DNA from 2 places in the Halomonas sp. KM072 genome. Region 2 is predicted to be linked to the other one. Evidence: predicted binding sites of a transcription regulator. Region 2 holds the regulator's gene; the other holds the start of a gene.

Region 1 (14,589 bases), 740 kb from region 2:
ACCTCACGGGCTGAGATGGTGGTGCTTTTTTGAGTCAAAATACTACCTATTCAAGTGTAGAATAAACCATTGATTTACCTTAATAAGGTGCTAGTACTACTTGAAAATTTCAGCCAGTTACTCAAGCAGCATCAATATATTTTGGGGTATTTGGTTGGCCTGGGCCAGTACCGAGGTGCCTACTTCCTGTAAGATTTGGGCACGGGTCATATCAGCTACTTCAACAGCGTAGTCGGCATCCATAATCAACAATTGACACCTGAAGTCAACCCACCTATATCCTTCTATGGAATAGGATGTTAGTGCATGGAAGATCACTTAATCGAAGATTTTTGGAAACAGGTCGATGACATACTTCGAGAGGAAGGGATATGACCACTGTCAAAATTGGTATCATGAACCGTGATGAATTCCGCCAGCGCACCATCTCGATTGCCAAAGGCCTCTATCAACCTACTGCTGAAGAGCCCAAGATATGGTTCGATAGCGTCGAGTCCATGTCTCGTCTGTTGAATACAAAAAACCTTGAGCTACTTAAAACGATTCGCCAATGCAAGCCACAATCCTTGGGAGAGCTTGCTGAAATCACAGGGCGTCGCAAAGAGAGCCTGAGCCGCACCATTAAAAAGATGGGTGACTATGGCTTGGTAGAAATCAAAGAAGGTCCTCGGCATGCTAAAACGCCTGTTGTGACGGCTGACAGGTTTGAAGTCACGCTAATGTAAGGTGTTCCTGCCGGTAACCGGTAACTGCAAGGTTGGTGGAGCGCCTACTGATAAGCGGGTATACGGCGACGCGGCTTACCAGTCTTTGCTCCACCGCATATTCACTTAACGCCAGCTGCTGGGATGAGGCATGGAACAAATGGCCCAGCCAGAAGGCCTGTGTCGAGGTCAGGTCGGTCATGGTGTCCTCCTTGGAATCGGGTGACACTAGTCTGACGCGTGCTACTCAGCTGTAGAAGATGGGGTTGATGGAGCGCTTACAGGAATACAGCAACGCAGCAATCTCAAACCAACAGCAGTGCCTTGGTATGCTCACGCTGTTGTTTAATCGCCTCATCCAAAATCGTCAGCAGCTTGTAGTAATCCGCTGGCATCTGCTCATCCATACCAGTTGCTTCAAAGCGGATTAACGTTTGTTGCGTTTAGTCGATAAGTGCTTGAAGCTCGTTAATACCACGCTGTTGGTCGTCATCGTTCATACTGCTCCGCTTATTTTTTAAAAACAACAAGGGTGTTATAGTCACGACTAAGAGTTAATGAAAATACACGCCCATCACCTACTCCCCAGCACTCATTAGTTATTTCGACAGGTCTCATCCCTTTACGAGTTTCCTCAACCATCCAGCCAGGAATATAGTATCTGGTATCGCAGACCCTATCAAAAACTTGAATCTTAATCTTCCCTCTCACACGAGCACCAAGAACCTTGAAGGCCATCATATACATTTAAAACACCTCAAAAAACTCTATCAGCACTATTGTCTACCTAAAAACTGCCAAACATAAACACCAGTCGAAAAGAATTTCCCATCTACCTCTTTAATATGAATAATTGGGAATTTTTAGCTTGCAAAAATTCCCAATTATTACACACCATAATACTTTAGCAACTTATCAAGCTCACTAAAATCTTTAACTTCTGACATTTTTTGTATCGGAAGAGAATAAACATCACTCATAACCAAACGGCGAACAATTTCTTTAGACACAAGATAACCAGGAATGAAACCAAGAGCCTCACCAGCATTTTCTACATTTTCACCCGAGAAAAGAATGTCATTAACACCATACCCAGCAACATCAAAAGATACTTTTAAATAAACGCCATCAATCCAGTGTGTTAAATAACTATAACTTACATTACTCATAAAAACTCCCCTACTCATCTTCCTCTACTGGCGCAGCACTGCAGTCAGGAAGCTGATTGTAATCCGGCAAAATTTCTTTTTGGATGTAATCGTCGACGTCTATATCCATTATCATCCCACTGCCATAATCAACCCTTACATTATTGACATCTCCATTTTCCAAATGATTAGCACAGATACCTTTTGCCATTTTATCTCTCCATTACAAAAACGGGGCCTTTCGGCCCCGTTATATATCGATCAATCAGCTTAAAAGCTAACCCATTAACCCAACAGAGAAAGAACGTTCTGCGGAACTTGGTTAGCCTGAGCTAGTACGGAAGTACCCGCCTGCTGCAGAATCTGCGCACGGGTCATGTTGGCCACTTCCTTTGCATAGTCAGCATCTTCGATGCGCGAACGAGCAGCAGCGAGGTTAGTCTCGTTGGTCTGCAAGTTGGTGATGGCTGACTCAAAGCGGTTCTGGATGGCACCCAGATCGGAACGCAGTGTATCCACATCACTCAGGGCTTGATCAATAGCTGCTAACGGAGATGTGGTTTTCTCTGCCAGAATTTCTGCAGTATCAGAATTGAAGTTCACGGTCAGTGTACCGTCATTGGTACCTGCACCTGCAGTACCATCACCAATTGTAAAGGTGGTTGAATCTACTGCAATATAAGCACTTTCTCCAGCTGCGTCAGTGCCAGTTACGTACCACTGACCTTTATCATCTTGAGAAAGGCCTGTTGCTGTGAAGGCCGTACCCGCACCGCCATCTGTTAGCGTCAAGTTTCCGGCGGGAACATCATCCCCATCTCCGTCAACGAAATCACCAGTTGCAAGAGCAGTAAGCCCAGCAGCTTCGACGCCATTAACATTGAAGGTATCCATGTTTAATGTCGCCGAAGTAATTTCCTTCAGATTAACTTCAATTGCTTCGCCGTCATTGGCACCGACCTGAATAGAAAGCGCTTGATCAGAGGCAAGCACTTTAACACCGTTGAAGCTGGTTTCTTTAGAAATACGATCGATTTCTGAGAGACGCTGACCAATTTCTGCCTGGATAGAGTCCAGGTCAGCTTGAGAATTGGTATCATTAGCAGCTTGGACGCTCAGTTCACGAATACGCTGCAGGTTGTCGTTGACCTGATTCAGCGCGCCTTCGGCAGTCTGAGCGACGGAGATGCCGTCGTTGGCGTTACGCTGTGCCTGAGACAGACCGGTGATCTGGGAGGACATGCGGTTGGCGATGGCCTGACCGGCCGCATCATCCTTGGCACTGTTGATGCGCAGGCCGGAGGAGAGACGCTCCATGGAGGTCTGAAGCGCGTTCTGGCTCTTGCTCAGATTGGACTGGCCAATCATGGAGGTGATGTTGGTATTGATCACTGACATGGTGTGATTCTCCTTGCGTTAACACTGGCCTTGAAGGCCCGCTTTTCGGCTACTGGTTGCGCCGTTATATTGATTAACGGCCTAAGGAGGAGAACCTTTAGGGGTGAGTAGTAAAAAATTATGTAATGTTTGGTAACTGGGGTGATGGCATTGGTCATTAGGCGACATCGGTCGCGAGCTAAAGCTGCCTCCCACACTGGCTCTTGCCTCAGAAGCAACAAAGCCCCCTTAAGGTGGGGGCTTCGGGCAATTGGTAGCGGCTACCTCTTGCGCCCTAGCTGTGCATCTAGCGCATCAAACTGCTGGGTTAGGTAGCTGCTCATGCTGTTCATTTGGGCAATCATGCTATCTAGCTGGCCGAACTGGGTGCGGTAGCGGCTGATGGTGCGCTCGATGGTCACTTCCATGCGTTCAAAGCGTTCGTCTAGGCTTTTCACGCGGTTTTCGGCACCGCTAATCGCTAGCTTGACTACTCCGTTATCGCCAAGCATTCGCTCTACGGTGCTGTCGAGCTGGGCTGCCAAGCCATTCCCTGCTTCGCCACCTACGAAAAAGTCGCTGAGTGCTTGGGGGTTATTGGCGACTAGATCGCTGATTTTATCGTCATCCATTTCCAGCGTGCCGTCTCGTTGCAGGGTAATGCCTAGCTGGTTAAGCGTGGAAAGCTCGCCCCCGGCTACGCCTCCCGTCAGCACACTACGCAGGCGGCTCTCAATGGTGCGCACGGTGTTATCGCCTACCAATTCACCCGCGGTTTCGCTGTCGCCATTAAAGCTGGTGAGTTTGCCAATGGTGCCTTTGAGGTCGTTAAACGCTTTTACAAAACCGTTAATGGCTTCGCGCTGCTTGAGCGTATCGCGCTCTACATTAACCGTGCTGGTGGCGGTTTCGCCATCGGCAATGCTGAGTTCCGCTAAATTAAGGGTAACGCCCTGAATGGCCCCTTCGATCTGGTTGTTGGCGCTGCTAATGGCAATGCCATTGACCGTCAGTGCTGCATCTTCGCCAGCACGCTTGGTGGCGGCATCTTCAGCAAAGGGCCCTGCTACCGTGACTTCAGGGGATTGGCTGGTATCGACAAAGCTAAAGCTGGCAATAGAAGCATCCGCGCCGGTATTTTTAGAACTGAGCGCCAGCCGGTAGCCTTGGCCATCGTTGATGATGGTGGCGTTAACGCCTGCATCTTTATTGGCGTTAATGGCATCGCGTATCGCGGAGAGGCTGCTGCCGGGGGCGATATCAATATCGACAGCGTCCGCACCGCCAAACCCCAGCCGTATGGCCGTTGCGCCTTGCAGGTCTAGCGCGGTGTCTCGGTCAGTCACACGGGTTGAAGCTAACGTACCGGAGGTGGCTAACTGCGATACCTCTACCCGGTAGCTACCGGGCAGGGCGCTGGCAGACGCCGTGGCTTTAATGGCATCGCCACGTACGTTCGCGGAAAGGCTTTGGTAGAGCTTCGGGTCGTTGAGTTTCGCTACAGCATCTTGAAAGCTGTTTAGCGATGTTTGCAGCTGCCCGTAGGCAGAAATCTTATCCTGCTGTTGCTCTTTTTGGCGGGTAATCGGCGCGAGTTTGCCCCGCTCCGCTTCTTGTAGCTGGTCTAATAAGCCGGTGAGGTCCAGGCCAGAGCCGACGCCTAGAGAGGTTATTGTCGCCATGCAGATGTTCCTCGATGCAAAAGGCTAAACCCACAGTCATTGATACATTGCGCCAACAGTGGCGTTGCGACTGAATTTAATAGTACTTTTATCGACAGAACAACGGCTAGCTTTAGGCCTTTTTTACCTCTTAACGGCGGATGGCTCATTACTTCAACAAAAACGCCTGCTTAGCGCAGGCGTCGTTTTGCAGCGTTTTGTGAGCATGCTGGATTAATTGCGGCCTAACTGAGCGTCCAGCGCATCAAACTGCTGAGTGAGGTAGTCACTGGTTTGGTTCATTTGGGCAATCATGCTATCCAACTGGCCAAACTGAGTGCGGTAGCGAGAAATGGTCTGCTCGATGGATTGCTCCATGCGCGTGTAACGCTCGCCCAGCGACTCAACGCGGTTTTCAGCACCAGAAATCGCGCCGGATACCGTACCATTAGTGCCTAGCAACTGCTCGATGGTTTGGTTCACTTGGCCTGCCATACCTTCGTTATCGGCAGCGCCTGCAAAAAAGGCGGAGAGCGCACCCTGATTATTGGCAATGGCGTCGTCTAGCTTGCCGCTATCGATTTCCAGCGTGCCGTCTCGCTGCAGCGAAATACCGATATCCGTTAGCATCGAGAACTGGCCTTCGATACCTCCACCCAACACGCTGCGTAAACGCGACTCCACCGTGCGTACCGCGCTGTCGCCCAGCAGCTCCCCAGCAGCGCCGGTTTCCGCATTAAAGCTGGTGAGTTCGCCAATGGTGCCTTTTAGGTCGTTGTAGGCATCTACAAAGCCCGTCACCGCTTCGCGCACTGCTAGGGTGTTTTGCTCTACTGAAACGGTGCTATCCCCTTCTGCTTGAAGGTTCAGCGTGACGCCTTGAATTGCACCCTCTACTTGGTTAGTAGGGCTGGTAATGGCCACACCGTTGACATTAAGAACCGCATCTTGGCCTGCTTGCGTAAACTCTGATTCCAACTGCCCGCCAAATGCCGCCCCTAGCGTTATGCCTGAGATAGACGCGTCTTCACCGGTTTGCGTAGAGTTGAGTGCTAGCCGGTAATTGTCACCGTCGAAAATGATAGAGGCAGAGACACCACTATCTTCTTTCGCATTAATGGCATCACGCACTTCTTCAAGCGAGCTGTTGGCAGCAATGTCCACCACAACGTCAGCTTGATCAGCGCCTGCAAAATTGAGTGTCAGCGTGGTCGCTTCTGTGGTCAGGGCGGTGGTTGAATCCGGCACGCCTGCGGTTGCCAGGGTGCCCGATGTGGCTAACTGAGTGACGGATACGTTATAGCTACCGGGCTGCGCTTCGCCATTGGCCGTGGCAGTGAATGCTTCACCGCTAACGTTGGTCGAGAGACTCTCATACAGTGTACTGTCGTTGAGAGCATCCGCCGCGTCTTGAAAGGCAGAAAGAGCCGTTTGCAGTTGGCCGTAGGCAGAGATTTTGGTTTGTTGGGTTTCCAGTTGCTGCTCGATGGGCGCAAGTTTGCCACGCTCAGCTTCTTGCAACTGATCTAGCAAGCCGTTGAGGTCCAGCCCTGAACCGATACCAAGTGATGAAATGGAAGCCATGCGTACCGTCCCTTTTTCGCGTTGTGCGGCCGTCTTACCGATTTTGCGGCAGCCATTATTCAAGTTAGCTAATTAGTTATTTATTCGGCATTGAGCCTATTAACTTTAACAAATTTATTAGCCTTGGGCTTACTCATTTACCAGAAACAGCAAACCAAAGCTATAAACTTCTGTTTATTAAGACTTTCTACCGACACCCACATAGCAAACACCCGCCTCACTCAACGCGCTGGGCGCGTATAAATTACGCCCATCTACCACTAATTTATTGTTTAGCTGGCTGGCTAACCAAGTGAAGTCAACGGTGCGAAATTCTTTCCACTCTGTACAGATGACCAGTGCATCTGCACCTTTTACTGCCTGTATGCGATCGCCTGCGAGCATCAGGTCGTCACGCTCGCCATAAAGCCTTCGGCACTCACCCATCGCTTCCGGGTCGAACGCTTGCACCTTTGCGCCTGCTGCCCACAGGGCTTCCATCAGTGCTCGGCTGGGCGCTTCGCGCATATCATCGGTGCCGGGCTTAAATGCTAGCCCCCAAATAGCAATCACTTTCCCCTCTAAGTTACCGAGGCTCTCTTGCAGTTTTGTGTAAAGCGTTTGTTTTTGGCGCTGATTAACGGCTTCTACGGCTTTTAATAATTCCGGCGTGTAACCTAATTGCAAAGCAGCTTGCTCAAGGGCGTGCACATCTTTAGGAAAACAGGAGCCGCCATAACCACAACCAGGGTAAATAAAGTGATAGCCAATACGCGGGTCGCTCCCTATGCCCCGCCGTACGTCTTCAATATCAACCTCTAAGCGCTCCGCTAAATTCGCCATTTCGTTCATAAAGCTGATTTTGGTCGCCAGCATGGCGTTGGCAGCATATTTCGTCAGTTCTGCCGCTCGCACGCTCATAAACATGAGCTTGTCGTGGTTGCGGTTATAGGGAGCGTAGCAGGCTTTCATGCGCTCTTTTACCCGCTCGCTCTCGGTGCCTACGATAATGCGGGCGCCGCGGGTGAAGTCGTCAATGGCAGCGCCTTCTTTCATAAACTCAGGGTTGGAGCACACATCGAAAGGGTGTTCAACCTTACGTTGCTGTAGCACGCGGCTGATGGTGTCGCTCACACGCTCGGCGGTGCCTACCGGCACCGTCGATTTATCCACCACCAGCTTATAGCCCTGCATGTGCTGGCCGATACTTTCCGCGACGCTTAATACGTACTGCAGGTCGGCGCTGCCACCTTCGTCTGGCGGGGTGCCCACCGCGATAAACAGCGTGTCGCTTTCGGTGACCGCGTGGGCGGCATCTGTGGTAAACCGCAGGCGTCCGGCGGCGACGTTATGGGTAACCAGCTGGCTCAGGCCTGGCTCGAAAATAGGGATCTCACCACGGCTAAGCTGTGCGATGCGGTTAGCATCAATATCCATGCAGATGACCTGATGACCCACATCCGCCAAACACGCACCTGCCACGAGCCCTACATATCCGGTACCAAAGACACTAATCTGCATAATCAACCAGCTCTAAAAAGGAGTGCCGCAAGCCTATCACACCTTTTTTGTAATTCAGATGACACGCAAAACTCAGCCCAATACATAGACCTTGGTCTAACACTCCTACTGCTTTATAATGCACTGCAGCACACCCATTTTGCTGCGATTGCAGGAGCAACCTACCATGCCCGCTGAAGCATTATCCCCCGCGACCACTGCTTCCTTCCACGTACAGCGCAGCTTGCGCCACTGCCTTTCTAGCGTAGCGGAACTGCTTTATGAGAGCGGCCATGTGCTTGAAACCATCACCCTGATACAGCGTGGTTTATCGCACCAGGAGTTGATCTCTCTGAGCCATCAGCACCCCCGTTGGGCGCTTTGCCAGCAAGTGTTGGAAGAGAGTGATGCCGCCACTTTTAATGACTATGGCCGTTTTGTGTTAACAGCCATGGGCCGCGAGCTGATATTTGATATGTTTGGGCAGGGAGCCGCAGACTGCGCCTAACGCGTTAGCCAAGCGCCCGCTAGGCAGGAGCGGGCGCTTGGCAGCACAGGCCGGGGCATAGAGTGAGTGGTTCAGCAGCGTAGCGCTTAGCGTAGGCCCAGTAGGGAAAGAATAAACAGCACTACCACGATCAAACCCACGATATAGATGATGTTACGCATAACGGTGCTCCTTGCTTGTTGCGTTTTCGAGAAAGCAGATGGTTGCTCACCCTTGAGCTGACCCTTCCAGCCTAGCAGGCTTTGTTTTGTTTTGCGTAATCAGCCCCCCCTATCGCGGCTTGCCTTATCAATCAGCGCGAAAAACCTAGTAAAGCATTAGATGAGACTCATCACTACTACCGTGAAGGTCACGCCGGTAAGCAAGAATCCCAACGCCAGCATCAGGCCATCTCTGGCCACCAGCCCCAGCCCAAACAGCGTGAGTGCCAATCCAGCGCCATTAGCACTGAAAGGGATGAACTCCATGGGTGGCATCGCTAACGCCACCAGCAGGCAAGCGAAGGCCGTCACCCGAATACCGATGTAGCCGGTCATCCAAGCCAAGCGCACGCCCAGCAAGCTATCGACCCATTTGGCGGGCTTTTTCATGTAGTGCAGCGCTTTATCAAACTTCTGCCGTGATAAAGAACGATTAAGCAGCCATTTAGGCAGCCAGAACGTTTCCCGCCCTACCAGCAGCTGTGAAGAGGTCAGCAGCACTAACACCGCCATCAGCGTTGGCATGCCGGGGATATCACCAATAATCGGCGCCAGCGTTATCAAGCCTGCCAATAGAAGCAGCGGCCCAAACGAGCGTCTCCCTACCGCATGCACCACATCATCCACGCTAACCTGCGCGTTTTCCCGCTCCATCCGTTCCATGGTGTGGATCAGTTCGGTTAAATTCGTTGCTTCCCGCGTATCGCTCATGGGCGTCTCGGCGCTCCTTTGCCATTGAGCTCTGTTTAAAGTAGGTATGTTTCGCGTCGATCTGTTTAGCTCAGGCCTGTTGAACATCGCTGCTTGGTTAATCGCTTGGCCTCTATAGGTTAGCCCCTGGTGCCGCTCGCTACCCATGCTTTACGCTGCTGTTCAAGCACTTTTAACCTTGTCACTCTTTCCGCTTGGCGAGCTGCTCTTTGAGCTGTTTGGGCACTTGCTTGATGATCAGCCGGTCCTGGGCTTCGTCATACTCAATACTGGAACCCAGCAGGTGTGAATCGAAACTGATCGAGACGCCGCCAGAGCGCCCGGTGAAGCGGCGAAACTGGCTGATAGTGCGTTTGTCCGGCGGGATTTCCGGCGAAAGGCCGTAGTCGGCGTTGCGAATATGGTCGTAAAACGCCTTGGGCTGCTTCTCGTCGACGAGCCCGGAGAGCTCTTCCAGCGTCATGGGTTCGCCCCGGCGCAGCTGCTCGTTGGCGTAATCAACCAGGGTATCGGTCTTTTCACGGCTGGCGTCGTCGTCCAGGTCCTCTTTTTCGACGTAGTCGCTAAAGGCTTTCAGCAGCGTGCGGGTTTCGGCGGGGGCATCAATGCCCTCCTCCATGCCCAGCAGCGCCGCTACGCCATCGGCGAGCTTTTTACCGCCCCGATCTTTTAGAAACGAGACGTACTGCGTGCTTTCCGCACCGCTCTGCCACTGGGTCAGGTTGATGCGGGCTGCCAGGGTGAGTTGGCTTGTGTTCAGTTGGGCGGCAGGCACCGCTTGGTGCGCGTCGTTAAAGCCGATACCTTCCCGTTGGTGAATGAGGGCCATCAGCAGCGTTTCCGTATCGCCCTGACGTAGATGGGCAATGACCAAGTAACCGCCAACGGAGAGCTGACCCTGCAGCGTTTGGGCCAGTCGCTCGGCCATCGCGTTCGCCAGTTGAGCAAAGGTTTGCTCGTCGGCTTGATACGCCGTGAGCCACGCCAACAGCGGCCCGGCCTGCTCGACCTGCTCGGCAAAGCGCCCCCAGCCCTTCGCTTTGGTGTTGTAGGTATCGTTTAGCGCATTCACCAAGGTGCCCATCACGGCGTCATCGCTGTCAGTATGGGCGGGTTCAGGCGGGGCAATCACGCTTAAGCGCTCGCCGTCGAGGGATGGCTCAAGGCGGTAGACAGTACTTTGCAGTAGCGGCATAAGCAGGCGTTACCTTTGCAGAAAAACGTGAAACGTCAGGGCTTCAGCCGGTATCCGGTGCGGAAAATCCAGGCAATGGTGGCCAGGCTGACGGCTAAAAAGAACAGGATCATCGCAATACTGGCGCCCACACTGACATCACTGATGCCATAAAAGCTCCAGCGAAATCCGCTCACCAGGTACACCACGGGGTTGGCCAGGGTCACGGTTTGCCAGAACGGAGGCAGCATATCGATGGAGTAGAAGCTGCCGCCCAGGAACGTGAGCGGGGTAATCACCAGCAGCGGTACAAGCTGCAGCTTGTCGAAGCCATCCGCCCAGATGCCGATGATAAAGCCCAGCAGGCTGAAGGTGACGGCAGTCAGTACCAAAAACGTCAGCATCCAGAACGGGTGGGCGATCTCAAGCGGCACAAAGAAGCTGGACGTACCGAGAATGATCAGCCCTAGCAGTATCGATTTCGAGGCCGCCGCCCCTACGTAGCCCACAACAATCTCCAAATAGGAGATCGGCGCCGACAAAATCTCATAGATGCTGCCGGAGAATTTGGGGAAAAAGATGCCAAACGAGGCGTTCGAGACGCTCTGGGTCAGCAGCATCAGCATAATCAAACCAGGGACGATAAACGCGCCGTAGCTCACCCCGCCAATTTCGGTAATCCGCGAGCCAATCGCCGCGCCAAACACCACAAAGTAGAGCGAGGTAGAGATCACCGGTGAGACAACGCTCTGTAGCAGCGTGCGGCGAGTGCGGGCCATTTCCGCCATGTAAATCGCACGAACGGGATAGAGGTTCATGAGCGCTCCTTCACCAGGTCCACGAAGATATCTTCCAGCGAGCTCTGCCGGGTGTGTAGATCTTTAAAGCTGATGCCCGCCTGCTCTAGCTGCGTTAACAGGGTAGAGATCCCTCGCCCCTCCTCTTCCTGACGGCCATCGTAGGTGTACACCAGCTCATGACCGTCGGCGGCCAAGCTGAGCGCTTCCTGCGCCAGTGCGGGCGGCAATTCCGCCAGCGGGCTGTGTAGCTGCAGGGTGAGCTGCTTGCTGCCCAGCTTTTTCATGAGCGCGGCTTTCTCTTCCACCAGCACGATCTCGCCGCGATTGATGACCCCGATGCGGTCGGCCATCTCTTCGGCTTCTTCGATGTAGTGGGTGGTGAGAATGATCGTCACACCATCGTCCCGCAGCCCGCGTACCACGTTCCACATATCCCGCCGCAGCTCGACATCCACCCCGGCGGTCGGCTCATCCAAAAACAGAATGCGCGGCTCGTGAGAGAGCGCCTTGGCAATCAGCACGCGCCGCTTCATGCCACCGGAGAGGGTCATCAGGCGGTTGTGGCGTTTATCCCACAGCGATAGAGACTTGAGCACTTTTTCGATATGGGCGGGGTTGGGGGATTTACCAAACAGGCCACGGCTGAAGCTCACCGTGTTCCACACCGTTTCAAACGCTTCATTGGTGAGTTCTTGTGGCACAAGGCCAATTCGCTCGCGGGCTTGGCGGTAATCGCGCACGCTGTCGAAGCCGTCGACGATAACATGGCCCTCGCTGGGATTGACCAGCCCGCATACCACGCTGATCAAGGTGGTCTTGCCGGCGCCGTTGGGGCCCAACAAGGCAAAGATTTCACCGCGCGCGATGGTCAGATCGACACGGCTAAGCGCTTGAAAGCCTCCTGAGTAGGTTTTGTTCAGGCCTTCGATGGCAATGATTGGGTCGTTCAAGGCGTGTTCCTCACACCGCGGCGGGAACGCCGCGGTGCTTTACGGGCGCTGGGCGCCCTTAGCTGCGGCTGGTGATTTCGAGCAGGTGATAGCCAAACTGAGTTTGAACCGGCCCATGCACGGTATTCAACTCACCGCTGAAGACGACTTTGTCGAACTCCGGCACCATCTGGCCGGGGCCAAAGCTGCCCAGCTCGCCGCCCTGACGGCCAGAAGGGCAGCTGGAGTGCTGCTTGGCCACGTCGGCAAAGTCACGGCCGTTTTCGATCTCTTGTTTCAGTGCGTTGCACTGCTCTTCACTGCTTACCAGAATATGACGTGCGCTAGCGCGGGCCATGGTCAACTCCTTAATATTCAACCTGATAACGGTTCAACCCAAAACGGCGGGTCAGTTTATCACGCCGCTGTCGTGTAATGCTTCACCTACGCGGGTCAACGCCTGCTCGTGGGCACTCAGCGCCAGCGGGCCACGGCTACAGGCGACGATGACCCAGTGTTGCGGGGGGGCGCCATCGCGGGTGGCGATGCCCGCATCGCAGCTGCGGCGGTGCTGGGTGCCGGTCTTGTGGGCAAAGGTCACCTCGCGGCCCATGCCACGCTTGAGCCGCTGTTCGCCAGAGCGGGTGCGCTGCATGACCTCCCGCAGGGTTTGCCGTTGCTCGCGGTCGAGGTTGTCCATGCCTCCGTGGTGCAGGCTGGCCAGCAGGTCGCCGTAGGCACGCAGTGTGCCGACGTTTTCACCACTGGCTTCGTAGGCATCGAAGGCGCTGTCGTAGTCTGGCTGCGCGAAACTGCTGGGCGATACCCCGAGCGTCCGGGCCAGCGCCGCGGGGCGCTGGCCAAGCCTGTGCTGGCGAAGCGCCATGAAATCGAGCCCGCCCAGCTGGCGGGCCTGCGGGTGCAGCTGGCCGTACACGCCCTGGCGCACACCCACCAGCAGGCTGATGGGCCCCAACTGCTCGGGGTGCCCGCCGCTGGCCGCGACCATGGCCCGAGCACGGGCGTTGACGTCGGCAAGCCCCACGCGGTTGATCAGCATGTCCGTGGCCGTGTTATCACTGACCGTCACCATCTGCTCCAACAGGTAGCGGATGGAAATGGGCGTGCCAGGGTCGTGCCAGTTGACCGGCCCGGCGCCATCCACGAAGTCGCTGCGCGAGAGCGTGATCCGCTCATCCAGCGACAGCGTGCCCGCCTGGCGCTGCGCCAATACTTCCGCGGCCACCGGGACTTTCACCAACGACGCAAGATACCAGGGGTCATCGGCACGCCATGAGTACGCTTCGCCGCTCGTCAGCTGTTGCACGTAGACGCCCAGCTCGCCACCGAATGCCTCTTCGATGGCCGCGATCCGGGCATCCAGGCTGCCCTGCCAAGGGCTCTGCTTGTCGACTTCGTAGTACCAGTTCGTCTCATAACCATGCGCCTGCCCGTGAGTCTCTGCCAGAACGACCGGCCCCATCGGCAGCAGCGCGCCCAGCACCATACTCAACCACCAGCGTTTGAAACGTCTCAAACCTTGCCTCCCCATCTACGGCTCGTTGCACTGCCTATTCTCGTACAGGCTATTTATGTCGGACCACCCAGCGGGTCAGCCCTATCCACAAGGCGGCCCCCAGAATCAACAGCCCGCCCACGCCGAGCACCTGTGGATAAGAGAGGACATTTTCGGCCCCCAGCAAAAAGCGCAGCACCAGAAAAATCATCACGATGTGAAATATGAAGGCCTTGAGGGCATCGCTGCCCACCACGGTCAGCGGCAGCAGCACCTTGGCTGCCATGGCGCCGCCTGCCAATGCCAGGCCCAGTAGCACCAGCGCCCCTCCCACGCTGAACAGCATGAACTTCAGCCCTGGCGGGTGCTTGCCCGCATTGTTGGCAATCGCCAGCATGGCGGCATCGACATCTCCAGCGCTGATGGCCAGGCCGTAGAAACCGGCCACCATCAGCGCCCCTACCACGACCAATACGCCGACCAAACGGCGGCGCAGCGCCACATCGAAGTAGCAGCGCAGCAGGGCCTCCCCCATCAACAACCCCGCCAGCACCAGCGGTGCCCGGCTCAGTTGGCCCCAGGTGTAGTGGTCTTCATGATCCACCAGCAGCGCCTTGAGAATATCGTTTCCGCCGAAGCTCAGCCCTTGAAGCCAGGCCGAGAGCGCGGTCAGCCCCACAATGGCTCCGAGCCGCGCCCACAGAGGCGTTCGTGCCCACAGGGGGAGCAACAGCGGCACCCATAACAGGGCAATGGCATAAAATCCGAGGATTTCGACCCAGATGGCAAAGCGGCCAT
Region 2 (14,589 bases):
GCTTGGGTAGATCATATTACGTGAATCATCCGTTGATTAGACAATTTCGCGCATGGAGTGCCGCATCCGTACGCGACCATGGTCGTCATTGGCAGTCACGATGCGCCTTAAAAACACAGGATAAGACGCCTGCGGCGTGCATTCAGCGGTTTCGGGAAGTAGACTAGGCGCAACCACCATTTTTGACTTTCGGAACGATTCAGTGACCAAGCAACATTCCTTTGATCGCGAAGAACTGCTGGCCTGCTCACGCGGCGAGCTGTTTGGCCCTGGCAACGCACAGCTGCCTGCCCCCAACATGCTGATGCTTGACCGCATCATTCACATCCATGAAGAGGGCGGTGAGCACGGCAAGGGCGAACTGATCGCCGAGCTGGATATCACCCCTGACCTGTGGTTCTTTGACTGCCACTTCCCAGGCGACCCGGTCATGCCCGGCTGCCTGGGCCTGGATGCCATGTGGCAGCTGGTCGGTTTCTACCTCGGTTGGCTGGGTCACCCTGGCCGGGGCCGCGCCCTGGGCTGTGGCGAAGTCAAGTTCAGCGGGCAGATTCTGCCCGATGCGAAAAAGGTAACGTACCGGATCAACGTGAAGCGCATCATTACCCGTCGGCTCATTCTGGGTATTGCCGATGGCACCGTATCCGTTGACGGGCGCGACATCTACCAGGCTAATGACCTGCGCGTTGGCCTATTCACCTCCACTGCGAATTTTTAACAGGAGGCTTCCATGCGACGAGTGGTAGTCACCGGCCTTGGCATCGTGTCATGCCTGGGCAACGACCAGCAACAGGTCCTGGACGCGCTCAAGAGCGGGCGTAGCGGTATTCGTTTCAAGGAAGAGTATGCCGAGCGCGGCTTTAGAAGCCACGTGGCCGGCAGCGTCGATATCGACCTGGACGCATTGATCGACCGCAAGCTGCGCCGCTTCATGGGTGATGCAGCGGCCTATGCCTATATCTCTATGGCACAAGCCATCGAAGATTCAGGCCTGACCGAAGCGCAGGTTTCCAACGAGCGAACCGGCCTCATCGCAGGCTCGGGCGGTGCCTCCAGCGCCAACCAGGTAGAAGCCGCCGACGTCATGCGTGAAAAAGGCCTGCGTCGCGTCGGTCCTTACCGGGTCACCCGTACCATGGGCAGCACGGTCTCGGCGTGTCTGGCCACGCCGTTCAAGATCAAGGGCATCAACTACTCCATCTCCTCTGCCTGCGCCACCTCGGCTCACTGCATCGGCAGCGCCATGGAGCAGATTCAGCTAGGCAAGCAGGACGTCGTGTTTGCGGGCGGCGGTGAAGAAGAGCACTGGACGTTATCGTGCCTTTTCGATGCCATGGGGGCCTTGTCGACGCACTATAACGACACTCCTGAGCACGCTTCTCGCCCCTATGATCAGGCACGTGATGGCTTCGTCATCGCGGGCGGCGGCGGCATGCTGGTGCTGGAAGAGCTGGAGCATGCCAAGGCACGCGGCGCCAAGATCTATGGCGAGCTGGTCGGCTACGGCGCCACCTCCGATGGCCATGACATGGTCGCCCCTTCTGGCGAAGGCGCTATGCGCTGCATGCGTCAGGCCATGGCGACCGTCGATGGCAGCATCGACTACATCAACACCCACGGCACGTCGACTCCCGTTGGTGATGTTGCCGAATTGAAAGCGATTCGCAGCGTCTTTGGCGACACGACACCCGCCATGAGCTCTACCAAGTCGCTGACGGGTCACTCGCTGGGCGCCACCGGCGTGCAAGAGGCCATCTACTCGCTGCTCATGATGCAGCACCGCTTCGTGGCGGCCTCTGCCAATGTCGAGCACCTGGACGAGCAAGCCGATGGCTTCGATATCGTGACCCAGCGTCGCGATGACGCCACCATCGACCGCGTGCTGTCCAACAGCTTTGGTTTTGGCGGCACCAACGCCTGCCTGGTATTCCAGCGCTATAACGGCTGAGCCGGTCTCGACGACCAACACAAACGGCGCCCAAGGGCGCCGTTTGTGTTGGTGCAGCGTGTGTGCCCCGGTTGCCAGGGCACTGGCTTCAGGGCACTGGCTTCAGGGCACCGGCGTTCAGGGCCTGGGCACCTCGGAGATCTCACTCAGCTGGCCTTCGATCCAGGCTTCCACATCGGCCAATACTTCATCCGGGGTACGCCCTGCGGTCTCGATGGGCGGACCAATGCGTACACGCAGGATACCCGGACGCTTGACCCACTGCCGCCCCGGCCAACGCTCACCGGCATTGTGCGCAACGGGCAGCACCGGCACACCGGCACGACAGGCCACCACGCTACCGCTTTTGTTGTAGCGCTTGCGAACGCCTGGGTCGACACGGGTCCCTTCCGGAAAGATCAGCACTGAGAGCCCACTGTTCAAACGCTCCACCCCCTGCGTCAGCACTTGCTTCATGGCCCGTGCCGGCTTGGAGCGATCCAGGCTGATGGGACGCAGCAAACGCAGCCCCCAGCCAAATACGGGAATGCGCAGCAGCTCTCGTTTGAGCACGGTGCAGACCGGCGGCTTCATGACCTGCAGGAACAGCGTTTCCCACTCACACTGATGGTTGGCCTGAATGACGCAGGGCCCCGCGGGAATATGGTCACGCCCTTGAATATCGTACCGTACGCCACAGGCCAGCCGAAACCAGACCATCAGGAAGTAGTTGTAGAGGTTCAACAGACGATAGCGCGCCGCCAGGGGAAGAAACGGCGCCACGGGCAAGAACAGCACACCAATCAGCAGCATGGCTGAAAAATAGCCCAGATAGAACACCAGGCTGCGTACCACATTCATCAAGCGGACTCTCCTGTTCCTGATCCTGCGTCCTCCGGCTGGGTGCGCGTCAGGCACCAGGCATCCAGCATTCGCCCGACTTCCAATCGCCAGGGCTTCTGGTGCACCCCAAAAACGTCCAGGACACGGCGGCAGTTCAGTACCCGCCGCAGCTTGGCATCGTGATGGTGGTTCAACGCTTGCACCTCACCCAATGCGACCTCCTCGCCACGCCCTTCGAGATGAGTGGCCAACTGGGTACGCACCATGGAAGCAAACGTGAAAGCGCTGACCGGCTCGGTGCCCGCCAGGTGATACGCCCCCCAGGCATCGGCCCCGCAGGCTTGCTGCTGGAGCATCCCCACCAGCGCCATGGCCACGGCATCGGCCGAGGTAGGACAAAAAATCACGTCTTCTGCCGCACGCACGGGCTGGCCTGCCACAAAGCTGTCGATCACTTCATTGAGCCAGGCATGGCTGCCTTCCAGGGCGAACAGTGGCCCTAGCCGCACGATCAGGTGGCGGTGATACTCCGCGCGGATACGGTCACCAGTCTGCACCAGGCGACGCAAGCACTCATCGCGCGGGGCGGGCACGACATGCTCGTCGATCGGGATCTCGAACCCCTCTTCGTAGAGCTGGTCGGACACACACCAGACCAGCGCGATGCCTGCCACCTGGCAGGCATCGACACACTGATCCACCGCATCCGCATGGGCATAGACATCCGCTGGCGTCATGCTTAATGGATGCGACAGCGGTGGAATGATCACCGCATCGGGCGCGATGGCCGCGAGCTGATCCGGAGAAACACTCAAGCCCTGTTCAATCACCAACTCGGTGTCCGTGCGCCGACTCGCCTCACGGGCCAGCGCCAGGCTCAAGCAGTGCCCTGCGTTCAGTATTAGCAGCTTCAAGACAGACCCTCTTTCTCAACCCGTCAGCATCGCGGCAGCACCCCGCGGGGCATGACGATCAGAACGGAATTTCGTCGTCAAAGTCGTCGAAGTTACCCGGATCCGGAGCGCCGTAGCTGCTGCTTTGCTGATGCGCGGGAGGCTGCTGCTGAGGCGCCGCGCCGCCACGCTGAGGCGCGGCATTCTGTTGCGGAGCGTAGCCACCCTGTTGAGGAGCCTGCTGCGGTGGCTGCTGATAATGCTGCTGCGGTGGCGCAGACTGAGCCGGCGCTTGCTGGGCATAGCCACCTTGCGGAGCCCCTCCCCCCTGGTAGTCACCACTGCGGCCATCCAGCATCTGCATGTCGTTGGCGACGATTTCAGTACTGTAGCGTTCCTGACCGTTCTGATCCTGCCATTTGCGCGTCTGCAGGCGACCTTCGATATAGACTTTGGAGCCTTTTTTCAGGTACTGCTGCGCAATTTCCGCCGTTTTGTTGAACAACACCACGCGATGCCATTCGGTACGTTCCTGACGCTGACCGCTCTGGCGATCCATCCAGGTGTCAGAGGTGGCCAGATTCAGGTTGGCCACTGCAGTACCGGACGGAGTGAAGCGCACTTCCGGATCCTGGCCCAAATTACCAATTAAAATGACTTTGTTAATACCGCGCGCCATAAGGTCGCTCCTTGTCGTATACGGTGATGGTCTCTCATTGATCAGGACCGCGGTGGCGGAATCAATCGGGCGAGTGCCGCCTGATCAAGCTCTTTGCGATTCACTTTCAAATACACCAGGCGCTCTTCCGGCACGACCATGACGTCTTCGACACCGGCCACATCGGCAAGGTGCTCCATGAGCAGGTCCATGGCATCGGGCTGGGTATCATGCAGCGCCACCACCTCACTGGAGAGCGGCGGCGGTGACGGCATGCCGCACATGGCCAGCCACCAGCCAAGCGCCAGCGCCGCGCAGCCGATGAACACCGCGTCCAGCCCCCAGGTGTGCGCCAGCCAACCGCCCAGAGTACCGCCTAGAAACGCACCCAGAAACTGGCTGGTGGAGTAGACGCCCATGGCGGTGCCTTTTGCCCCGGCTGGCGCCAGCTTACTCAGCATGGACGGCAGGGTGGCCTCCAGCAAATTGAAGCCGGTAAAAAACACCAGCAGCCATACAAACAGCCCCTGCCCTTGGGAGAACGGTAGACCAAGCGCCGCCAAGCTGAGCACGATGGCACCAATGGCCAGCAGGCACATCAGCTTCATGCGTTGGCGTTTCTCGGCCACGATCACCAGCGGCACCATGGCGACAAACGACAGTCCCATGATGGCCAGATAGGCCAACCCATGGTACTCCACCGCCACTCCAGCGTTCAGCAACCTGAACGGCACGGCCACAAAAATGGCCATGAGGACCAGATGCAGGGCAAAGATCGACACGTCCAGGCGCCACAGGTCTGGGCGGGTAATGACGCGTTTGAATTGCTGGCGATCCAGCCCGACATCGCGATGTCGCAAACGCCGGGGAGCAGGCGGCACCCAGCGCCACAGCACCAGCAGGCCCACCAGGGTGAGCAGCGCCGTGAACCAGAACAGGCTCGACAGCCCTCCCCATGATGCCAACCAGGGCCCCAGCACCATGGCAATGGCAAAGGACACACCGATGGAGAGGCCGATGGTGGCCATGGCAGCGGTACGCACCTGCTCACGGGTCTGGTCGGCCAGCAGCGCCATGATCGCCGCCGCAATGGCACCACTCCCCTGCAGCGCCCGCCCGACGATCACACCACCAATGGTGTCCGCCATGGCGGCCACGATACTGCCTGCGGCAAAGATCAGCAGGCCAATGGCGATCACGCGTTTCCGGCCGATCCGATCCGACAGCAACCCGAACGGAATCTGCAGAACCGCCTGAGTCAGGCCATACACACCGAGCGCCAGGCCAACCAGAAGCGGCGTCGCCCCTTCCAGGGTGTCGGCATAAAGGGCCAGCACCGGCAGTACCATGAAGAGTCCCAGCATGCGTGATGCATAGAGACCGGCCAAGCCGCTGATGGCTCGGCGCTCAGTGGCCAGCAACAGTGCAGAAACCTTGCGCATAGAACCCTTGTGTACGATAAGAGGGCCGAACGGCCTGAGATAACCGCCCATTCTAGCGCTTTGTCGGCACGCTGGAAACGCCAACCATGAAATGCCCACCTTGGCGCATCCGCGCGAGACAATTTTGCCGGAAGGGATACAGCAATCGTATAATTACGCTTTTGCCACGCGATTCGAGGTGTTGATGGACAGCATTCTGGTCAGGGGTGCCCGCACCCACAACCTCAAGCAGATCGATGTGGAGCTGCCCCGCGACAAGCTGATCGTGATTACCGGCCTGTCAGGCTCCGGCAAGTCGTCCCTGGCGTTCGATACGCTCTACGCCGAGGGCCAGCGGCGCTATGTGGAGTCGCTCTCCACCTATGCGCGTCAGTTCCTCTCGATGATGGAAAAGCCCGATGTGGATCACATCGAAGGGCTCTCTCCGGCCATCTCCATCGAGCAAAAATCCACCTCTCACAACCCCCGGTCGACGGTTGGCACGATTACCGAAATCTACGACTACCTGCGCCTGCTGTTTGCCCGTGCCGGCACCCCTCGCTGCCCAGAGCATGGCGAGGACCTGGAAGCCCAGACGATCTCCCAGATGGTCGATCAGGTCATGAACCTGGCGGAAGGCACCCGCTTGATGCTGCTGGCGCCGGTCGTCAAGGGCCGCAAAGGTGAGCATTTGCAGCTGCTGTCCGAACTGCGTGCTCAAGGGTTCGTGCGCGTTCAGATCGATGGCCAGGTGCTGGAACTGGACGACATCGCGCCGCTGGACAAGCGCAAGAAGCACGATATCAGCGTGGTCGTGGACCGTTTCAAGGTACGTGACGATATCGCCCAGCGCCTGGCGGAATCCTTCGAAACGGCCCTGAACCTGGCCGACGGCACCGCCATGGTGCATTTCATGGACGGCGAGCAGGACGACCTGGTCTTCTCGTCCCGCTTTGCCTGCCCCGTTTGCGGCTATTCGCTCTCCGAGCTGGAGCCGCGCATGTTTTCGTTCAACAACCCGGCAGGGGCGTGTCCTACCTGCGACGGCCTGGGCATCCAGCAGTACTTCGACCCGGAGAAACTGATCAGCCACCCCGAGCTATCCCTGGCGGAAGGCGTGATCAAGGGCTGGGACCGACGCAACATATATTACTTTACTCAGCTGCAGGCGCTGGCCAAGCACTACCGTTTCGAGCTGGAAACGCCCTGGCAGGAACTGGCACGTCACGAGCGCGATATCATCCTCAACGGCAGTGGTGGCGAGCTGGTCCCCTTCGTCTACGTCGGCGACCGTGGCCGTAAAGTCACCCGTGAACATGCCTTCGAAGGGGTGCTGCCCAACATGCAGCGCCGCTATCGGGAGACCGAGTCCAGCATGGTGCGCGACGACCTGGCCAAGTACATTGCGGTTCAGCCCTGTACCGCCTGTCATGGTTCACGGCTCCGCAAGGAGTCCCGCCATGTGTATGTCGATGACCGCAACATCGCGGATATCGTCCACCTGCCGATTGGCGAGGCGTGGCGCTACTTCGGCGCGCTGGCGCTTCCCGGGCGCAAGGGAGAAATTGCCGACAAGATCGTCAACGAGATCCACGCTCGCCTGGAGTTCCTGGTCAACGTGGGACTTGATTACCTGAACCTCGAACGCAGCGCCGACACGCTCTCCGGGGGCGAGGCCCAGCGTATCCGTCTGGCTAGCCAGATCGGCGCTGGCCTGGTGGGCGTCATGTACATCCTGGACGAACCCTCCATCGGGCTGCACCAGAGGGACAACGACCGTCTGCTCAAGACGCTGGAGCGCCTGCGCGACCTGGGCAACACCGTGATCGTCGTCGAGCACGACGAAGATGCCATACGCGCGGCGGACCACGTGCTGGATATCGGCCCCGGTGCAGGTGTCCATGGGGGCGAGATCGTCGCCCAGGGCACGCCGCAGCAGGTGATGGACAACCCGAATTCGCTGACCGGCCAGTATCTCTCCGGCAGCCGCGAAATTGCCGTCCCGCCTTACCGGATCCCGGGCAATCCCGAGAAGCAACTGGTGGTGCGCGGTGCCACGGGCAACAACCTGCAAAATGTCACCCTCAGCCTGCCACTGGGGCTGTTCATTGCCGTGACGGGCGTCTCCGGCTCCGGCAAGTCGACGCTGATCAACGGCACGCTGATGCCGATTGCCGCCCGTGAACTCAACCGGGCCACCACCCTGACACCGGCTCCCTACGAGAAGGTGGAAGGCCTGGACCAGCTCGACAAGGTCATCGACATCGACCAGAGCCCGATCGGCCGCACCCCGCGCTCCAACCCGGCCACCTATACCGGCATTTTCACGCCTATTCGTGAGCTGTTCGCCGGTACCCAGGAGGCTCGCTCCCGAGGCTACAAACCCGGGCGCTTCAGCTTCAACGTCAAGGGCGGTCGCTGCGAAGCTTGCCAGGGCGAAGGCATGATCAAGGTGGAGATGCACTTTCTGCCGGATATCTACGTCCCTTGTGACGTGTGCAAGGGCAAGCGCTACAATCGCGAAACCCTAGATATCCACTACAAGGGCAAGACCATCCACGAGGTATTGGAGATGACGGTGGAAGATGCGCTGGCCTTCTTCAGCCCCGTGCCCGCCATCGCCCGGCGCTTGCAAACGCTCATGGATGTGGGGCTGTCCTACATCCGTTTGGGGCAGAGTGCCACGACGCTTTCCGGGGGCGAGGCTCAGCGGGTCAAGCTGGCGCGCGAGCTGGCCAAGCGTGACACCGGCAAAACCCTCTACATTCTGGATGAACCCACCACCGGCCTGCACTTCGAGGATATCCGCCAGCTGCTGACGGTGCTGCACCGACTGCGCGACCACGGCAATACCATCGTGGTGATCGAGCATAACCTGGATGTCATCAAGACGGCCGACTGGTTGATCGACCTGGGGCCGGAAGGCGGTTCCGGGGGCGGGCAGATCATCGCCGAAGGCACGCCGGAGCAGTTGGCCAAACAGACGGTATCGCATACGGGCCGCTTCCTGGCGCCGTTACTCGAGCGTGGCAACCGCGCCACTCGCTAGGCGTCTCATGGGCCGCTGCTCAAGCGTTGGAGCAGTGGCCAAAAAGTTCAGGAAAAGACGGCCCTGACTGCTTATAGTAAGCAGCGAGACTGCTTAACAATGGTTGTTTTCTGCGAGGAGACACACGCTGTGGAACAGGACAAAAGCTGTATTATCCGCCACTTTAGCCACTACTGCTCGCTCACCGATGACGAGAAAGAGCTGCTGGCCTCGTTGGAAGAGAGCCCCACGTCCATCAAGGCGGGCACGGTACTCTGGGAGATGGGGGCACCGGCCAATGAGTTTTGCACGCTGCGCAGCGGCTGGGCCTACTCCTACCGCCACCTCGAAAACGGCGACCGTCAGATCCTGGAAGTTTTTCTGCCCGGCGACATCATCGGTCTGCGGGAGTTTGCTTTTTCCCAGCGCCTTGAAAACGTCCGCATGATCAGTGACGGCGTGATCTGTCACTTTCCCCACAAGCGTATGCTGGAGGTCTTTCGCGAGTCACTGTCGCTCACGTCGGTGATGTTTGCCATTGCCAGCCGACAGCAAGCGCTGCTGACCGAACGGCTGGTCAACCTGGCACGGCGCAGCGCGCGCAAGAAAATGGCCCACTTCCTACATGAAATGTATCTGCGCCTGCGCCAGACCAACGACGATATCAGCGGACAGTTCCGCCTCCCCCTGTCACAGGAGCAGTTGGCCGATATCCTGGGCTTGAGCCCGGTGCATGTCAGCCGTACCTTCACCGCACTCAGCGAAGACGGCCTGGTATTTCGTGACCGACACCATGTCACCATTCCGGATCTCGAAGCGCTGTCCACCGAAGGAGAGTTCGACGACTGCTACCTGACCGACAACGTCAGGCCGCTGCTGGAAGCCTGAGCGACCTTGCCTTTTAGACCGAGGACGATGATACCGTTTATGCCCATCAACACCCGTACACTGCTGGCGGTACTGGGGGGGAGCCTGCTGGGCAACGCCCCGTTCGCCCTGGCAGCCACGTTCAACGTGGAGCATGCCGAACCTCACCAGCACTGGTCGTCCATGACGCTGGCACTGGGCGAAGAGCGCCATTTTCGCGCAGTGGAGGCCCACAGCTACTCCGATGCCACCCTGAGCCTCAATACCAGCCAGGGGGTATGCGACCTCCCCTGGCTGGAAATGCGCGTGACGCTGGAACAGCAGCAAGGCGAGAGCCGCGCTGTCAATCTGGTGCCCACACGGCTGCGCATCGATGACCAGCCCATCGTGGATACCATGGCCGAGTTCATCACCGAGCGCGGCGACGATGGCTTCTACGCACACTTTTACCTGAGCGATCTCGACACACTGATGGCCCAGATGCGCACCGGCGAGCAGCTGTTCCTGGGCTTCGACCAAAACGAGCAGGAGCCGTGGTACATGACCTTCAGCCTTGCCGGTGCAGACAGCGCCATCGCTCGCATGCAGCAGCTGTGCGAGGAGAGCACGACAGAAGATTAACCGGTTCGCTGCTCGGCGATTTCCACACGATTGCGACCACCGCGCTTGGCTCGGTACATGGCCACATCGGCCCGCGACATCAGCGTCTTGCAGCTGTCGCCCGGCTGCCATATCGCCACGCCGATACTGACGGTGATGGGCTGGTCCAACCCGTTGACATGCAGCGTGGCCATATAGCCTCGAGAGAGTGCTTTACCCCTCGACCCGCTGTTTGAGCAGCAGTTCAACGCGTCGGTTGGCAGCTCGCCCTTCCGGGGTAGCGTTACTTTCCATGGGTTGGCTGTCGGCATAGCCAACCGCCCGCATACGAGAAATGGCGATACCCTGACGCTCCAACTGGCGCACCACGGCAATGGCGCGACCCGTTGAAAGCTCCCAGTTGGAGGGGAAACGCGGGGTGGCAATGGGCAGATTATCCGTATGCCCTTCCACCGAGATTTGGCCTTCGAACGTTTGGAGTACCGATGTGAGCCCTTCTAACACAACTTGCCCCTGAGGCGTTAGCACATCACTGCCGCTGGGAAACAAAAGACTGTCGTCGATGCGCAAGGTGATGCCTTCACGGCCCTGCGAGACACTGACCCCCGGAATATCCAGCCCGGCCATCTGCGGCTGCACACCGTCGTGACGTGGGTGAATGCCGGTGGCCAATGAGGCCAACGGCATGGCCATGATGGCACTGGCCGGCCCCATGGCATCGCTCTCCCTCCCTTCCCCACCGCCAGGAGGCGTCAGCGCCAGCAAGAGCACGAACAGAGTAATCAGCAGCGTCAAGACGTCCAGGTAACTGGTCAACCACCCTTCGTCGCTCTCGCCCGCTGCCACTGGCAGTTCCAGCGCAAACCGTGCCTCGTGATTGAGCATGGCGCTACCCTTTCAGCGCCGAATCGACGCCTGGGCGCGGCTTGACGCTCGCATCACGGATTTCGTCGTGGTAGTTGGCCACGAACGAGTTCAACGTCTCTTCGATGAACGACGGCAAGCGACGCTTGGTAATGAGAGAAATGCCTTCCAGCACCATGTTCATGGTGATCAGGCGCTCTTCGGTCCGCCGCTCCAGTTTGACGGCAATGGGCTTGAAGACCAGATTGGCCAGCAGAATACCGTAAAACGTGGTGAGCAGCGCCACGGCCATACGTGGACCGATCACCTGCAGATCGCCCGCATCCATGACTTCCAGCATGTTGACCAGCCCCACCAGCGTACCAATCATGCCAAAGGCCGGCGCATAGGTGGCCATGGTGCGGAAAATCTGCGCTTCGGCATGCTCACGCGCCTTCAGCCGTGCGATCCGCCAGCGCAGCATGTCGAAAATTTCATCTTCCTTGGTGTTGGCAATCACCAGTTGAATACCGGTGCGCAGAAACGGGTTGCGCGTATGCTCCAGCTCCCGCTCTACCGCTCGAACATCGCCCTTGAACCATAACCGCGACATGGCCACCAGCTCGCCGATATCATCGCGCACATAGGTGTTCTCGCGGCGGAATACCAGGCCTACCAGGCGCACTACTCGCAGTACCTCCTTCAAGGGGTAGCTGATGAACGTCGCCGCCAGGGTACCGGTAATGACGATGGCCAGACCAGGCAAGTTGATAAAGCTTTCTGGCGACTCTGCGGTAAAGAACAGCACGCTTATCAACAACAGCATGCTGGCAAATATGCCGATCAACGTAGAGGGGTTCATCAACGGCTCCTTGCCGGTTAACGTGAGAGAATAAGAAGGTCAATCGTGGTCGCTCAAGCGGGCACGAAGGCGGCTGACGGCCTGGCTATGCAGTTGCGATACCCGCGATTCGGTGACGCCCAGTACCGTCCCCACCTCTTTGAGGTTCATCTCTTCCTGGTAATACAGGGCCATCAGCAGTTTTTCACGCTCGGGCAACGCCTCGATCGCTTCGATCAGAGTGTGCCGCTGCTGCTCGTCGAGCAGTTGTTCGAAAGGGCGATTGGCGCTGCCTTCGTCCCCGGCTGGCTCACCGCCATCGGCCACCAGTTCCTCGAAGGGCAGTAGCTGCCCGCTATTGGTGTCGTTGAGCAGCTGTTGATAGTCGCTCAGCGGCATCTCCAGCTCACGGGCAATTTCCACCTCTTCAGGGGGCCTGCCCAGCACCTGCTCCAAACGGCGTACGGTTTCATCGACTGCGCGGGCAGAGCGGCGCACGCTGCGCGGCAGCCAGTCCCGAGTGCGCAGTTCATCCATCATGGCGCCCCGAATGCGTTGGCTGGCGAACGTGGCAAACGTCGCGCCCTGTGCGGCATCAAAGCGTCCTAGCGCCTCCAGCAAGCCCACCATGCCCGCTTGAATCAAATCATCCAGCTCGATACTGGCGGGCAACCTGACCTGCAGTGTCAAGGCCTGACGTCTCACCAGCGGCATGTATTGAGTTAACAGCTCACTCTGCTTGATCCTGCCTTGTGCTGTATACATCCTATTGCCTCACGGCTAAACGATCTTTACTGATAATTCACGATGACCTGCAGCCCCTGTACGCGCACGGGCCGTTGCCCCGGTGACAGCGCAAAGCGCAAATGAAGCGGCGCGTTGGCTTCCAGACCTGCCAGTGCCATGGTGCTGCCACGCATGCCACTCAGAGGCACGCATTGTGCAGGATGGCATAGCCAGGCGTTGACAGGCGCATGGGCAGGCGCCTCGAAACGCCATTGCACCCTCGCCAATGTCGCGTTGCCCAGCGGTATGCCCGCCGGAGGCCTGATGGCCTGGCTGCTGCTCGCCCGATCGCTCATGGCCACCATCACCGCGGGCATTTGACTGCTCCAGCTACCTGTCGCTGCCCGCGCCGATTCACCCACAACCAGCGATAACACCAACACCCACGCGGCGCTGGAGAGAAACACGCTCCATGTCACTGTTGACCACTTTGCGGTGTTGATCAATGTTCGTAGCAACATCGTCTGTAGAGGCATTGCCGGTCCCTTGTCATGGGGTCATCAACGAGCCAGTAGCAACAGCTCTATTTGCAAATAGTGCGCAGCGGCATCACGCAGGTTGTCCAGCAAGCCCTGACGCGGAAGGTGCGGCTCGTGCAGGGCCAGCAGGCGGCGCGGCCCCCCTTGCTCACGCATCTGGCGTAGGGCACGGTACATGCTCGCGAAGGCCTCGGCGTCACTGCTCACCCATAGCGCCCAGTGAGGGTGATGCGCCAAGGCAGCCATCGACCCTGCCTCGGGGCTTGCCACCTTGACGTCCCACTCCTGAGGATCGCCCGCCCACTGGCGCCCCAGCGATGCCCACTGCGCCAAGCGACCTTTGACCTTGTCGACGTGCACGGCACCCGCTGAGCTCAACCCCACAATGACCAGTGTGCGTGTCGGGCGGGGGGCCGTTACGTTCGCTGCCGCACTTGCGACCTCCTTGGGAGCGGTTTCCGAAGCGTCCGCGCCAACGTTCGTTTGCGCCACTTCCTTGTCTGAAGTGGAAGTATCGACACTCGGCGCGTCGGCCGCAGGCTCGTCAGGTTGCTCGCCTCGCTGCTGGCGCTGCAAATCTGCCCATTTTCTCAGCCCGGCAGCCTGATCCTGGCCATTCATAGCACATCCTCGAGGCTGACACTGCCCAGTTGCCGAATGGCATCTCGGGCCATCAACACATGCAGCAGCGCGTCCAGCAGGGCCGTATCCCGGCGCTTGCGCTGGCTACCCAACAGCCGCACCAGATCCGTTCTCAGCGCCTGGCCTGGTTCATCATCGGCCAGGTCGAGGTGGCCTGCCACGGCCGCTGCACCGCTGGCCATCAACAGGCGCAGCTCACGACTCACTTCGCCACTGTCGCTTTCCTTGAGCTGTTGCCACGCTCGCTTGGTCAGTGCGGCCAGCCCATCGCTTTCGAGCTGGGTGACCAGCAGTGACAGTACATCGCTACCCAACCGGGCGGGTGTCAACCAATAGCGACGCGCGACGCGCTTGTCACTTTCAGGGTCACGGATGTCGCCCACCCAGGTCAGCAGGGCGTGACCCGAGGCGGCCTGCACCTCGACATAGGCATTCCACAGCTGCATGCGCTGGCCGCGAAAACGCACCGTGACGCTGTGGGTCAGCGTACTCTCTTGAAACAGATTCTTCAGGGCGTAGCGCTCGCCCTGATAGTCTACTCGCTGGCTGGCATGCACCGCGCTGACCCAGGTCAAACGTTGGTCGTGCAGCCAGGTGAGCACGTCGGGTTCTGGCAGAGCGGGCAGCAGGTGAACTGCCATATCTTCTCCACACTCTTCCAGACGCGGCTGCCAGCCGGCAGGCTGACGGTGCTGAAGCCGCGTCAGGGCCAACCAACGGCCCTGCTCATCCAGCCGAACATCCGGCATCGTCCAGTCACA

The links. The regulator FliA, encoded in region 2, starts transcription of late flagellar genes. The targets are predictions, from matches to a motif close to CTAAAGTTNNNNNNNNNNCNGCCGATA.
Region 1: fliD (flagellar filament capping protein FliD) is a predicted target of FliA. The motif match lies at 6,557-6,583, and genes of this name have one in related genera.

What each region holds. Positions count from the first base shown of each region.
Region 1 is NZ_CP136132.1:2,756,673-2,771,261, forward strand. Features, by position in the region: gene RVM26_RS13010 (hypothetical protein) at 1-38, opposite strand, end outside; partial or broken gene RVM26_RS13015 (flagellin) at 118-246, opposite strand; gene RVM26_RS13020 (HVO_A0114 family putative DNA-binding protein) at 372-725, shown strand; gene RVM26_RS13025 (hypothetical protein) at 712-906, opposite strand; gene RVM26_RS13030 (hypothetical protein) at 1,215-1,451, opposite strand; gene RVM26_RS13035 (hypothetical protein) at 1,592-1,873, opposite strand; gene RVM26_RS13040 (hypothetical protein) at 1,884-2,063, opposite strand; gene RVM26_RS13045 (flagellin family protein) at 2,138-3,250, opposite strand; gene fliD (flagellar filament capping protein FliD) at 3,511-4,911, opposite strand; gene fliD (flagellar filament capping protein FliD) at 5,125-6,474, opposite strand; gene RVM26_RS13060 (UDP-glucose dehydrogenase family protein) at 6,652-7,974, opposite strand; gene RVM26_RS13065 (hypothetical protein) at 8,141-8,461, shown strand; gene RVM26_RS13070 (exopolysaccharide biosynthesis protein) at 8,779-9,372, opposite strand; gene RVM26_RS13075 (nucleoid-associated protein) at 9,554-10,567, opposite strand; gene RVM26_RS13080 (ABC transporter permease) at 10,603-11,364, opposite strand; gene RVM26_RS13085 (ABC transporter ATP-binding protein) at 11,361-12,296, opposite strand; gene RVM26_RS13090 (peptidylprolyl isomerase) at 12,355-12,633, opposite strand; gene RVM26_RS13095 (serine hydrolase) at 12,685-13,758, opposite strand; gene RVM26_RS13100 (acetyltransferase domain-containing protein) at 13,862-14,589, opposite strand, start outside.
Region 2 is NZ_CP136132.1:3,500,419-3,515,007, reverse strand. Features, by position in the region: gene fabA (3-hydroxyacyl-[acyl-carrier-protein] dehydratase FabA) at 203-718, shown strand; gene fabB (beta-ketoacyl-ACP synthase I) at 731-1,948, shown strand; gene RVM26_RS16705 (lysophospholipid acyltransferase family protein) at 2,066-2,791, opposite strand; gene RVM26_RS16700 (sugar nucleotide-binding protein) at 2,788-3,684, opposite strand; gene ssb (single-stranded DNA-binding protein) at 3,743-4,342, opposite strand; gene RVM26_RS16690 (MFS transporter) at 4,384-5,763, opposite strand; gene uvrA (excinuclease ABC subunit UvrA) at 5,948-8,791, shown strand; gene RVM26_RS16680 (Crp/Fnr family transcriptional regulator) at 8,921-9,658, shown strand; gene RVM26_RS16675 (invasion associated locus B family protein) at 9,698-10,258, shown strand; gene RVM26_RS16670 (GGDEF domain-containing protein) at 10,255-10,548, opposite strand; gene RVM26_RS16665 (OmpA/MotB family protein) at 10,451-11,122, opposite strand; gene RVM26_RS16660 (motility protein A) at 11,127-11,942, opposite strand; gene RVM26_RS16655 (RNA polymerase sigma factor FliA) at 11,982-12,686, opposite strand; gene RVM26_RS16650 (flagellar protein FlhE) at 12,713-13,024, opposite strand; gene RVM26_RS16645 (hypothetical protein) at 13,208-13,807, opposite strand; gene flhF (flagellar biosynthesis protein FlhF) at 13,804-14,589, opposite strand, start outside.